DNA from 4 places in the Lelliottia amnigena genome. Region 1 is predicted to be linked to each of the others. Evidence: predicted binding sites of a transcription regulator. Region 1 holds the regulator's gene; each other region holds the start of a gene.
The links. Region 1 encodes PurR, which represses purine synthesis genes. Its sites were predicted from a motif close to CANGCAAACGTTTGCNTG; they were not measured.
Positions count from the first base shown of each region.

Region 2: cvpA (colicin V production protein) is a predicted target of PurR. The motif match lies at 1,431-1,448, and genes of this name have one in related genera.
Region 3: purE (5-(carboxyamino)imidazole ribonucleotide mutase) is a predicted target of PurR. The motif match lies at 1,588-1,605, and genes of this name have one in related genera.
Region 4: I6L74_RS15575 (amino acid aminotransferase) is a predicted target of PurR. The motif match lies at 1,557-1,574, and genes of this name have one in related genera.

Region 1 covers NZ_CP077236.1:3,691,070-3,694,216, reverse strand. The annotation lists gene I6L74_RS17405 (MFS transporter) at 1-172, opposite strand, end outside; gene cydH (cytochrome bd-I oxidase subunit CydH) at 336-425, opposite strand; gene purR (HTH-type transcriptional repressor PurR) at 722-1,747, shown strand; gene punR (DNA-binding transcriptional activator PunR) at 1,766-2,677, opposite strand; gene punC (purine nucleoside transporter PunC) at 2,790-3,147, shown strand, end outside.
Region 2 covers NZ_CP077236.1:407,997-411,143, forward strand. The annotation lists gene purF (amidophosphoribosyltransferase) at 1-757, opposite strand, end outside; gene cvpA (colicin V production protein) at 887-1,375, opposite strand; gene dedD (cell division protein DedD) at 1,629-2,330, opposite strand; gene folC (bifunctional tetrahydrofolate synthase/dihydrofolate synthase) at 2,320-3,147, opposite strand, start outside.
Region 3 covers NZ_CP077236.1:2,872,719-2,875,865, reverse strand. The annotation lists gene cysS (cysteine--tRNA ligase) at 1-164, opposite strand, end outside; gene ppiB (peptidylprolyl isomerase B) at 338-832, shown strand; gene lpxH (UDP-2,3-diacylglucosamine diphosphatase) at 836-1,558, shown strand; gene purE (5-(carboxyamino)imidazole ribonucleotide mutase) at 1,675-2,184, shown strand; gene purK (5-(carboxyamino)imidazole ribonucleotide synthase) at 2,181-3,147, shown strand, end outside.
Region 4 covers NZ_CP077236.1:3,335,499-3,338,645, forward strand. The annotation lists gene I6L74_RS15570 (MBL fold metallo-hydrolase) at 1-252, shown strand, start outside; gene I6L74_RS15575 (amino acid aminotransferase) at 303-1,493, opposite strand; gene I6L74_RS15580 (porin) at 1,682-2,788, opposite strand.

The DNA of each region.
Region 1 (3,147 bases):
GTGCGCCGATCATCACGCCAATGGCATAAGCACTGATCAGCATGCCCGCCGCAGGAATAGAAACGTCAACCCCTTTAGCGATGACCGGTAAAAGCCCCATTGGGGAAAACTCGGTGGTGCCGATCCCAAATGCGCCAATCGCAAGGGCCAGCAGTGGAAAATTGATTTTCATTCATTAACTCCGGATACTGTGCCTTTACGCGACACAGAAAAACATGCCGAAAGCATGACAGCAATCACAAAAAATGAGAAGTTAACAAATTGGCAAAAGATTATTGTCGGGAGAGTAACAATGAAAGGAAGAAAACGAGGGAGAAGGCTCTCCCCCGCCTGAATCAGTGCAGAATAGCTGTAAAACTTGCCGCAACAATCAAACCCAGCACGATAATCGTGGTCGTTAACGAAAACTTAAGATCGGTATTCATCAATTTTTCTCCTTTTAATCCCCACATGAAAAGTGAGCTTGCTCATTTTTACACAGTTTACCTCAAAAATCTTCCTGGATTTAGGCTGATAACCTTTTTTGCGCTTCCCCTTTTCATCAAGATAAGACAAAATTCCACGCTAAATTTATAAGCGTACCGGCCACTGACCCCCTCCTGACGTCCTGTGTCGTTTTCCCGGCGTATCGCAATTCAATTTGCGAGATTAGGGTGAGAGAAGGCAAACGTTTACCTCTCAATTTATCAGGAGCTTAGGATATGGTCTGGAGTGACAGCTAATGGCAACAATTAAAGATGTAGCGAAACGCGCAAACGTTTCCACTACAACCGTATCACATGTAATTAACAAAACCCGTTTCGTGGCGGAAGAGACGCGCAACGCCGTTTGGGCTGCAATCAAAGAATTGCACTACTCACCGAGCGCCGTTGCTCGCAGCTTGAAAGTGAATCACACCAAGTCAATTGGTCTGCTGGCGACCAGCAGTGAAGCGGCCTATTTCGCCGAAATTATCGAAGCGGTTGAGAAAAACTGCTTCCAGAAAGGCTATACCCTGATTCTGGGAAATGCCTGGAACAGCCAGGAAAAACAGCGCGCTTACCTGTCGATGATGGCGCAAAAGCGCGTCGATGGCCTGTTGGTCATGTGTTCCGAATATCCAGAATCCGTGCTGTCGATGCTCGAGGAGTATCGTCATATCCCAATGGTGGTAATGGATTGGGGTGACACGCGCGCAGACTTTACCGATTCCGTTAACGATAACGCCTTCGAAGGCGGTTACATGGCTGGCCGTTACCTGATCGAACGTGGTCATCGCGAGATTGGTGTCATCCCCGGCCCGCTTGAGCGCAACACCGGAGCTGGCCGCCTGGCGGGCTTTATGAAAGCCATGGAAGAAGCGCTGATTACCGTCCCGGAAAACTGGATTGTACAGGGCGACTTTGAGCCAGAATCGGGCTACCGCGCGATGCAGCAGATTGTTTCGCAGTCACATCGTCCGACAGCCGTGTTCTGCGGCGGTGATATTATGGCAATGGGTGCGCTTTGCGCAGCCGATGAGCTGGGTTTACGCGTCCCGCAGGATATTTCCGTGATCGGGTATGATAACGTGCGCAACGCTCGCTACTTTACTCCCGCACTGACGACGATTCATCAGCCGAAAGACTCCCTGGGTGAAACGGCGTTCAACATGCTGATGGATCGTATCGTCAGCAAGCGTGAAGAGTCTCAGTCAATTGAAGTCCATCCGCGTCTGATTGAACGTCGCTCCGTCGCTGATGGACCGTTCCGCGATTACCGTCGTTAATCGTTTCTACGGGGCCGGTTATTCCGGCTCCCGTAGCCACTCTCTGTTCAGCGTTTCACTATCACCTAAATAGTCCAGCAACCAGGCCAGCGCAGGCGACATATCGTTTTGCTGCCATGTCAGGCAGCAGGCCGCGACCGGAAACGGATTTTCAAGCTCGAGCGCCACCCATTCTCCGCGATCGATCCGTGGACGCGCGAAATGCACAGGCACCATCCCCACACACAACCCAGCCGACAAACAGGTTGCCGACGATTCCCAGTCTGGCGCGACGACCCGCCGCTGGTTATCAAGCAGCCAGGTGATGCGTTTTGGCAGCGATCGTGACGTATCCTCCATCACCAACGACGGCCAGTTGCGCAACACGTCATCACTCAGTGGGCCTTCAATCGTTGCCAGAGGATGATCGCTTGCCACCACGCAGCGCCAGCTCAATGTTCCCATGTCCCGAAAGGCATAGCGGCCCCCGACGGGAATGGCCTGTGTCGCGCCGATCGCCATCTCCACCCTACCGTCGGATAACGCATCCCACACGCCATTAAACACTTCCTGGGACACGCGAAGTTCCACATCCGAGAAATGGCGATAGAAATCGACTACCATCTGCCGCGTCCGTTCAGGTTTAACGATGTTATCCACCGCAATCGAAAGATGGCCGCGCCAGCCATTGGCAATCTGCTGGCACTGTTCACGCGTGATCATCATTTTTTTGATAACAGATCGGCCTTCTTTCAAAAACCATACGCCAGCGGGGGTCAGAACGACATCCCGATGACGGCGTTCGAACAAGGGAACCGCCAGCCACTCCTCCATCTGACGTACCGTATAGCTGACGGCAGACGGTACGCGATGCAGTTCTTGCGCGGCTCCGCTAAAGCTACCATTTCGGGCGACAGCATCCACAACTTCTAATGAATATTCAGACCACATTTTTTGCCTGCAAAATTTTTGAACGCAACCGCCAAATATTAGCGTTTCACAAGCCAGATTGCACTCCCTACACTCTGCGCCAAAGTACACCTGCCTTCATTAGGAAATGACAATGCAACCCAACAACGGATTCTTAGTCTGGCTCGGCGGTTTGAGCGTGCTGGGCTTTTTAGCCACCGACATGTATTTGCCGGCGTTTGCCGCGATGCAGGAAGACCTGCAGACACCTGCTGCCGCGATCAGCGCAAGCCTCAGCTTGTTCCTGGCCGGTTTTGCCTTCGCACAGCTGCTGTGGGGACCGCTCTCTGACCGTTATGGCTGCAAACCTATTCTTCTTCTCGGGTTAACCATCTTTGCGCTGGGATGTCTGGGCATGCTGTGGGTGCGTGATGCAACCTGGCTGCTGGTACTGCGCTTTGTACAGGCGTTTGGCGTGTGTGCTGCCGCGGTGACCTGGCAGGCGCTGGTCA
Region 2 (3,147 bases), 1.2 Mb from region 1:
ACGGATTGCTGACCGGGTTTTCCGCACACTGGCGGGTAAACAGCTGGCCTTTTTCGGTAACGTACACCGCTTCACCCGGCGCAACGTCGCGCAGGAATTCGAAGCCCAGCGTGTCTAACGCCACACTCTCGGAGGCAACCATGTATTCGGTTCGGCCATCACCCAGATCGCGTTTACCCAGCACCAGCGGACGAATACCGTTCGGGTCGCGGAAGGCCACCATACCGTGGCCGATAATCATCGCGACGCAGGCGTAAGCGCCCCGAATCAGGCGATTTGTCGCGGCAATCGCGGCAAAAATGTTGTCTGCTTCCAGCGGATAATGGCGAAAGTTATCCAGCTCACTGGCAAAGATATTGAGCAGGATTTCTGAATCAGAAGTGGTGTTAATGTGGCGACGTTTCTCTTCGAAGAGCTTTTTACGTAGCTCATGCGCATTGGTCAGATTGCCATTGTGGGCAAGCGTAATACCGTACGGTGAGTTCACATAAAAAGGCTGAGCTTCAGAAGCGCTGGAACTGCCAGCAGTAGGATAACGAACGTGACCAACACCCATGTTGCCTTGCAGGCGCTGCATATGGCGGGCTTCAAACACATCGTTGACCAGGCCATTCGCTTTGCGTAAACGGAAGCAGTTGTTTGCATCAATCGTGATGATACCCGCTGCATCCTGACCACGGTGCTGAAGCACCGATAACGCGTCATAGATAGACTGGTTTACCGGCATGAAACCGGCGATACCGACAATACCGCACATTCGTCTTTTCCTCGTTAAGAGCGTGGTTTAGTAGGCGTCATTGTCGCAGGCCGTTTGAGCGCAGACAGCGCCCAACAACTGGAGCGAACACGTACCCTAATAAACCAAACTCTAAGCCACAACTCAGGGTTAGACCCTGGGCAAGAAACTCGACGAGCTTTGCAGATAGTCAAAGAACCATCTGATGATGAAGCTGAACTGTGGTATCAACTGCGATTTCTGCCAGTCTTCACCTTTTGAAACCCCGGTAAAGGTATCAAGGAAGAACAGTATCGCGGCCACAATCAATACGCCTCGCAACGCACCAAAACAGATCCCCAACACCCTGTCTGTTCCTGACAGACCGGTTTTCTCGACCAGCTGACCTATCACGTAATTGACGATAGCGCCGACGAGTAGCGTCGCAACAAACAGCACCGCGATGGCGATCCCATTTCGGACCAGTTCATCTTCAAAGCCCGTGAACCAAACGGACAGGTACGTGTAGTAATGACTGGCAACAAAGAAAGCACAACCCCATGTCACCAGCGATAACGCTTCACGAACAAAGCCACGGATCAGGCTAACCAGACAGGAAAAACCAATCACCGCAATGATGGCGTAATCAATCCAGACCATATATGTCCCACGATTAAACGCCCTGTCATCCAGTTCGGGGCGAATTCTAACAGAAAAAGAAAACGTTTGCGTAGGGATTTCCTTCCCCCGCGTAAATAAAAAAGGCGCTGAAAAAATGTTCAACGCCGAGGGCTTCTTACGTCTCTTCGGACGGATGCCTGGACCTTCTCCTCTCACCGTCCCCCTCTCCTCAAAGGGAAAATGGGACGGTTTTCTCCCGCTCTTTTTAGAGAAAGGGACGGGATAAGGTCAATCAGTTTGCACTGTAATTCATCACCACGCCGCTCAGACCTGAAATCTGCTTCAGCTCGCCAAGCGACCCTTTCAGTTTATCTTTCGAGGCATCCGGGCCGACGAGAATGCGGGTAATTTTACCCTGCACTGGCGTCGAAGGTGAAGTGTAAACACGATATCCCGCACCGCGTAATTTACCGACGACTTCATTGACTTTATCGGCATTTTTTAACGCGCCCAACTGCACAACGTAGGCTTTTCCGGTTGGTGCAGGTTTTTCTTCCTGGACCGGTTTTTCCGGAGGCACTTCCGTCGCAGCAGCAATTTGCTCGCTGGCTTTATCTCGCTGCGGTTTCGGTTGAGGTTTTTCGACAGGTTTTGCTTTCTCGACAGGCTTCGGTTGCACCACCGGCTCTGCGACAGGATCCAGCTCGTTGCTGCCGTTGCCGGTTAAGCGAGTGCCATCCAGCGATGGCGCAGCCGCGTCTCCGGCGCGCACTTCTTCCGCGGCACCTTCTGGCGGCTGTGCCGGCAGCGCCTGCGTTGCCGCAGGTAACATGTCAGGTTCATCACGATCGCCTGGTTTTGGCACCAGTGGGATTGCCGCAAATTCATCCTGATAATGTTTTTTTTGCCCATCCAACAGGCCAGGAAGAATAATCACTCCCAGCGCCACCAACACAATGGTTCCTGTTAAACGGTTCTGAAACTTACTCGCCACTGGTTCTCCCCGCGTCCATCACTTCCATGACATGTGCAACGGTATGGAATGACCCACATACCAGCACGGTATCTTCAGGTTTAGCATCAGCCATCGCCGCATGCCACGCCTGTGCCACGCTATCATAAGCGGTTCCTGCGCTGATATGTTCCATCAGCTGTTCAGCAGTCGCACCGCGTGGCCCTTCCAGTGGAGCACAATACCAGCAATCGACAACACTCTCCATGCAGGCCAGCGTACCGCCAATATCTTTATCATGAAGCATACCGATAACCGCCAGAACGCGCCCGTTTTTTGGCAATGATTTCAGGCGTTCTGCGAGATAGCCAGCAGCGTGTGGGTTGTGCGCAACGTCCAGAATCAAACGCGGCGATTCACTCACTATCTGGAAACGTCCCGGAAGCATAGCGTTTTGGATGCCGTCGCGGATAGCCTGCTCGCTGACGTTCAAACCGCTTGCGCGTATCGCTGCGAGCGCGGTGGCGGCATTGGGCTGAGGAACATGCGGGAGCGGAAGATGCTCGAGAACACCCTGCGCATCACTGAAGCGCCAGTCGTTTTCCGTCACGTCATACTGCCAGTCCACGCCACGACGCAGCAGGACAGAGCCCTTTTCTTGCGCCACATCGGCAATGGTATGCGGCATATCAGGCTCGCCCACGACGGCCGGTTTATTCGCCCGGAAAATGCCCGCTTTCTCACGACCAATACTTTCGCGGTCCGGTCCCAGCCAGTCGATATGATCCAGTGCGATGCTGGTGACCACCGAAACATCGGCATCAACCATATTGGTGGCATCAAGACGCCCACCGAGACC
Region 3 (3,147 bases), 820 kb from region 1:
CGCAGGTAGCGAGAGACCACGTCAAATGAGACGAAGGTACGGCCATGACCAATGTGACAGAGATCGTAGACGGTAATACCACACACGTACATGCCGACTTCCCCGGCATGAATAGGTTTGAATTCCTCTTTTTGGCGCGTCAGAGTATTAAAGATTTTTAACATCAAAGATTCCATGTAAACGTGTGTGGATCGTAAAGACCGTATAATACCTATAATTCGGGATAGGATCAGCACGCAATGCAAGGTGATCGCATCCTGCGGTTATGCTATAACAAACCCCTATATGTGACCCTTATGTGGGTCGAAGCACCACTATAACGGAACAGGATGAAAAAATGGTTACTTTCCACACTAATCATGGCGATATCGTCGTCAAAACATTTGATGATAAAGCGCCTGAAACAGTTAAAAACTTCCTGGACTACTGTCGCGAAGGCTTCTACAACAACACGATTTTCCACCGTGTGATCAACGGTTTTATGATCCAGGGCGGCGGTTTCGAACCTGGCATGATCCAGAAAGACACCAAAGAAGCGATCAAAAACGAAGCGAATAACGGTCTGAAAAACACCCGCGGTACGCTGGCTATGGCCCGTACTCAGGCTCCGCACTCTGCAACTGCACAGTTCTTCATCAACGTAGCAGACAACGACTTCCTGAACTTCTCCGGCGAGAATCTGCAGGGTTGGGGTTATTGTGTGTTTGCAGAAGTGGTTGAAGGTATGGACGTTGTTGAGAAGATCAAAGGCGTTTCAACTGGCCGCAGCGGTATGCATCAGGACGTTCCAAAAGAAGACGTTATCATCACAAGCGTGACCGTCAGCGAGTAATTGGTGGCGACACTCTTTATTGCGGATCTGCATCTGCAAACAGAAGAACCGGCGATTACCGCCGGTTTTCTGCATTTTCTACAGGATGAAGCGCGTACTGCACACGCCCTGTACATTCTTGGCGATTTGTTTGAGGCCTGGATTGGCGACGACGACCCGAATCCCCTCCACCGTGAAATGGCGGCGGCGATCAAAGCGCTGGTCGATTCTGGCGTCCCCTGCTATTTCATTCACGGCAATCGCGATTTTCTGATCGGCAAACGCTTCGCTCGCGAAAGCGGCATAACATTGTTGCCGGAAGAAAAAGTGCTCGAATTATATGGCCGCAACGTCCTCATTATGCACGGCGACACGCTATGCACCGACGACACGGGCTATCTGGCTTTTCGCGCTAAAGTCCACACCCCCTGGATTCAAACCCTGTTTCTGGCCCTACCTCTGTTTATCCGCAGCCGTATCGCCGCCAAAATGCGCGCGGGCAGTAAATCGGCGAACAGCAGCAAATCCATGACGATCATGGACGTCAACCCGCATGCGGTCGTTGAAATAATGGAAAAACATCGCGTGCAGTGGTTAATTCACGGTCACACCCATCGCCCGGACGTGCATCAACTCACTGCCAACGGCGAACCCGCGCATCGTGTTGTATTGGGTGCCTGGCACAGCGAAGGTTCAATGGTAAAAGTCACGCCAGAAGGCGTTGAACTCATCTCGTTTCCGTTTTAATTAACGCCTTTTTTTGCCGGTATTCTGGCGACGCAACCGTTTTCCTTGCCTGTATATCATGCTATTCTCTGTGCCCTCAAAGCAGTGTGTTCCGCACCACAGGAGTTTTAAGACGCATGTCTTCCCGCAATAATCCGGCGCGTGTCGCCATCGTGATGGGGTCCAAAAGCGACTGGGCTACCATGCAGTTTGCCGCCGAAATCTTCGAAATCCTGAACGTTCCGCACCACGTTGAAGTGGTCTCCGCGCACCGCACCCCCGATAAACTGTTCAGCTTCGCCGAAGGCGCAGAAGAGAACGGCTATCAGGTGATTATTGCTGGTGCGGGTGGTGCAGCACATCTGCCAGGCATGATTGCCGCTAAAACGCTGGTCCCGGTGCTTGGTGTACCGGTGCAAAGCGCAGCGCTAAGCGGCGTCGACAGCCTTTACTCCATCGTCCAGATGCCGCGTGGTATTCCGGTCGGCACGCTGGCGATTGGTAGAGCGGGCGCGGCGAATGCAGCCCTGCTGGCGACCCAAATTCTGGCGACCCACGACAAAGCCTTGCATCAGCGTCTGGTCGAATGGCGTCGTTCGCAGACCGACGAGGTGCTGGAAAACCCGGACCCGCGAGGTGCAGCATGAAACAAGTTTGCGTTCTCGGTAACGGGCAGTTAGGTCGAATGCTGCGTCAGGCGGGTGAACCGTTGGGTATCGCCGTCTGGCCCGTTGGGCTGGATGCAGAGCCTGAAGCCGTGCCATTTCAGCAAAGCGTTATCACCGCTGAAATTGAGCGCTGGCCCGAAACCGCATTAACGCGTGAACTGGCGCGTCACAACGCCTTTGTTAACCGCGATGTATTCCCCATTATTGCTGACCGTCTGACGCAAAAGCAGCTGTTCGATAAGCTGAATCTCGCCACCGCGCCGTGGCAATTGCTCGCGAGCGAAAGCGAATGGCCTGCCGTTTTCGATAAGCTGGGCGATCTGGCTATCGTGAAGCGTCGCACGGGTGGCTACGACGGACGCGGTCAGTGGCGTTTACGCCAGCACGAAACCGCAGACCTGCCGACGGATTGCTACGGCGAATGTATCGTTGAGCAGGGCATCAATTTTAGCGGTGAAGTCTCGCTGGTTGGCGCGCGCGCGCATGACGGCAGCACGGTCTTTTACCCACTGACGCATAACCTGCATCAGGACGGTATTCTGCGTACCAGCGTCGTCTTCCCGCACGCCGATGCCGGGCAGCAGGCGCAGGCAGAAACCATGCTGTCTGCCATCATGCAAGAGCTGGGTTACGTGGGCGTCATGGCGATGGAGTGCTTTATCACGCCTGCGGGTTTGCTGATTAATGAGCTTGCTCCTCGCGTGCATAACAGCGGACACTGGACGCAAAACGGCGCGTCCATCAGCCAGTTCGAATTGCATCTGCGGGCGATTACCGATCTGCCACTGCCGCAGCCGGTGGTGAACAGCCCATCGGTGATGATCAATCTGATTGGCACCGCGCTGAACTACGACTGGCTGAAGCTGCCGCTGGTTCATCTGCACTGGTACGACAAAGAGGTGCGTGAAGGGCGTAAAGTTGGTCACCTGAACCTCAACGATG
Region 4 (3,147 bases), 360 kb from region 1:
ACGCCGGGGCATATCGTTTTCTTTGATGACCAATCGCGTTTGCTGATCTCAGGCGACGTGATTTTCAAAGGTGGCGTAGGACGCAGCGATTTTCCACGCGGCGATCACGGACAGTTAATTCAGTCAATTAAACAGAAGCTGTTGCCGTTGGGCGACGACGTGACGTTTATTGCGGGGCATGGACCGATGTCGACGCTGGGATATGAGCGTTTGCACAATCCGTTCCTGCAGGATGAAATGCCTGTCTGGTAAAGCAAATAAAAAAGCCCGCTGAAGCGGGCTTTATTTTTACCTATTGTCGCTTACAGTACTGCGACAATGGCTTCGCAAAGTGGCGCCATATTATCGGGCGTCATACCCGCAACGTTGACGCGACCAGAAGCGACAGCGTAGACACCGAACTCCTCGCGCAGACGCAGAACCTGCTCTTTGGTCAAGCCGCTAAACGAGAACATCCCGTTCTGCCTGGTAATGAAGCTGAAATCGCGATCCGCGCCTTTCTCCGCCAGCGTGTTCACGAACAGCAGACGCATACGCTGGATACGCTGGCGCATATCGTTTAGCTCTTGTTCCCAGATGGCGCGCAGCGCGTCATTGCTGAGAATTGTCGCAACCACGGAAGCACCGTGCGCCGGTGGGTTCGAGTAGTTGGCACGAATAACGGATTTCATCTGGCTAAAGGCACGGTCAACGGTCTGCTCATCAGACGCAACCAGCGTACAGGCGCCTACGCGCTCATTGTACAGGCCAAAGTTCTTGGAATAGGAACTTGCGACAATCAGCTCCTGATGCAGCGCAGCAAAAGCGCGCAGGCCTTCAGCATCTTCTTCCAGGCCGCGAGCAAAGCCCTGATAGGCGAAATCGAACAGCGGCAGCCAGCCTTTTTCAGCAGACAGTTTTGCCAGCGTTTCCCACTGCTCAAGCGTAGGATCAATACCGGTTGGGTTGTGGCAGCAGCCATGGAACAGAACAACGTCACCCGCTTGCGCTTCATTCAGGCTTGCCAGCAGGCCGTCAAAATCCAGGGTGTGATTCACCGCGTCATAATAGGCGTATTCACACACTTCCAGACCCGCGGAATTAAACACGCTTTTATGGTTCGGCCAGCTAGGATTACTTACCCAGACGCGCTTGACAGAGGTATTTTTTGCAAGGAAATCCGCCGCGACGCGCAGTGCGCCAGTACCGCCAGGTGTTTGCGCTGTGCGAGCACGTTTATCGCTGATAATCGCGTTGCCTTTGCCAAACAGCAGTTCCTGAGTGCAATGACCAAATTCCGGAATACCATCAATGCCGAGGTAATTTTTGGTATTTTCATTTTCCAGCAGATACTGCTCGGCCTTTTTAACACTGGTCAGAACCGGTGTCTTGCCGGTCTCATCTTTATAGACACCAATCCCCAGATTAATTTTGGTCGGACGGTCATCAGCACGAAACAGATCGGCCAGGCCCAGAATAGGGTCGGCAGGGGCAGCGGTAATGTTCTCAAACATGACGAGGTTCCATTGTGATTACAGAAGTGAAATCCGCTATCAGGTTAACGGTTGATCTACAAAATGCCAACCGTTTGCGACAAAAAGCGTGCGCCTTTTCAAAAGTCGCCATTATTTACTTTCAGGCATAAAAAAACAGGACCGAAGTCCTGTTTTCTAGGCATTTAGCAGAGAGGGCTGCTTGCTTATTAGAACTGGTAAGTTACACCAACAGTTGCCTGGTTGTCAGAACCAACCCAGCTAGTGTCTGCGTCTTTGTCATCCAACAGGTTGAAACGGTAGTCACCGTATACGTTGAAGTTCTTGTTGAAGTAGTAAGTCGCGCCAGTGGTGATGTATTTAGCCAGGTCGCGGTCGCCGATACCGTTCAGGTCTTTGCCTTTAGACTGAACGTAAGATACGGAAGGACGCAGGCCGAAATCGAACTGGTACTGAGCGATAACTTCAAAGTTCTGAGTTTTGTTAGCTACGTTGTAGAACTCACCATCGTCATTTGCGGTATTTTTCTCGCCGCTGTTACCCAGGATGCTCATGTTGCGAGTTTCTGCATACACGGTTGCCAGGTAGATGTTGTTTGCGTCGTATTTCGCGCCAACAGCCCAAGATTGAGCTTCGTCACCTTTGCCGTCTTTTTTCTGCTCAACAGTACGGTTTGCAGTGGAGTATGCACCGATCAGACCGAAGCCTTCACCGAACTCGTAACCCAGAGACAGACCAACGCCGTCGCCATTTGCTTTATTCAGGTTGTCAGTGCGGTCGTTTTTACCCTGGTACTGAACGCCGAAGTTCAGACCATCAACCAGACCGAAGAAGTTGCTGTTACGGTAGGTCAGCAGGCCGGTAGAACGGCTGGTCATGTAGTTATCGGTATAACCGCCACCCCAGGTTTCGCCGGAGAAGGATGGAGCCATATCGGTGTAAGACTCAACATCGTAAACGATGCCGTAGTTACGACCGTAGTCCAAAGAACCTGCGTCAGAAACTTTGATACCCGCGAATGCCAGACGAGTCACGTTAGTCTGATCGCCTTCAGCAGCGCCAGCACGTGCACGATATTCCCACTGACCGTAACCAGTTACCTGATCGTTAACCTGAGTTTCGCCTTTAAAGCCAATCTGGCCGTAAGAGGAGTCAGCATTTGCGTGTTCGCCAGAAGTGGTGAAGCCATGCTCACCAACAACTTTACCGTAGAAGTCCAGTTTGTTGCCGTTTTTGTTATAGATTTCTGCAGCGTTTGCTGCACCGGCTACCAGCAGGGCAGGGATAACCACTGCCAGGATATTGCGCTTCATCATTATTTATTACCCTCATTGGTTTTTTTATGACACTCGCCACTGCACTCAATAAATTCTGTCAATAAATATTTCCGGAACTATTGATGAGAGTTTGGTGTCTTTATGTATCTGACAGGCATCTTTCCATTCAAAGAACCGTTTCGCTAGCCTGAAAGTGCTACAAAGATAAAGATTGGGTAACAAAAAGCAATTATGTGTAACTAAATGTGAATTTACTGGAACTTTGTGAACCACCTCAAATTTCAGAACTGATTGCTGAATAAAAAGACTGGCGCATTGCTATATATATGAATTGCTTATGTTTAATTTTAATAAAGGCGTTTCATATCAACAGAACCTAAACAACCCTGTTTTTCTTA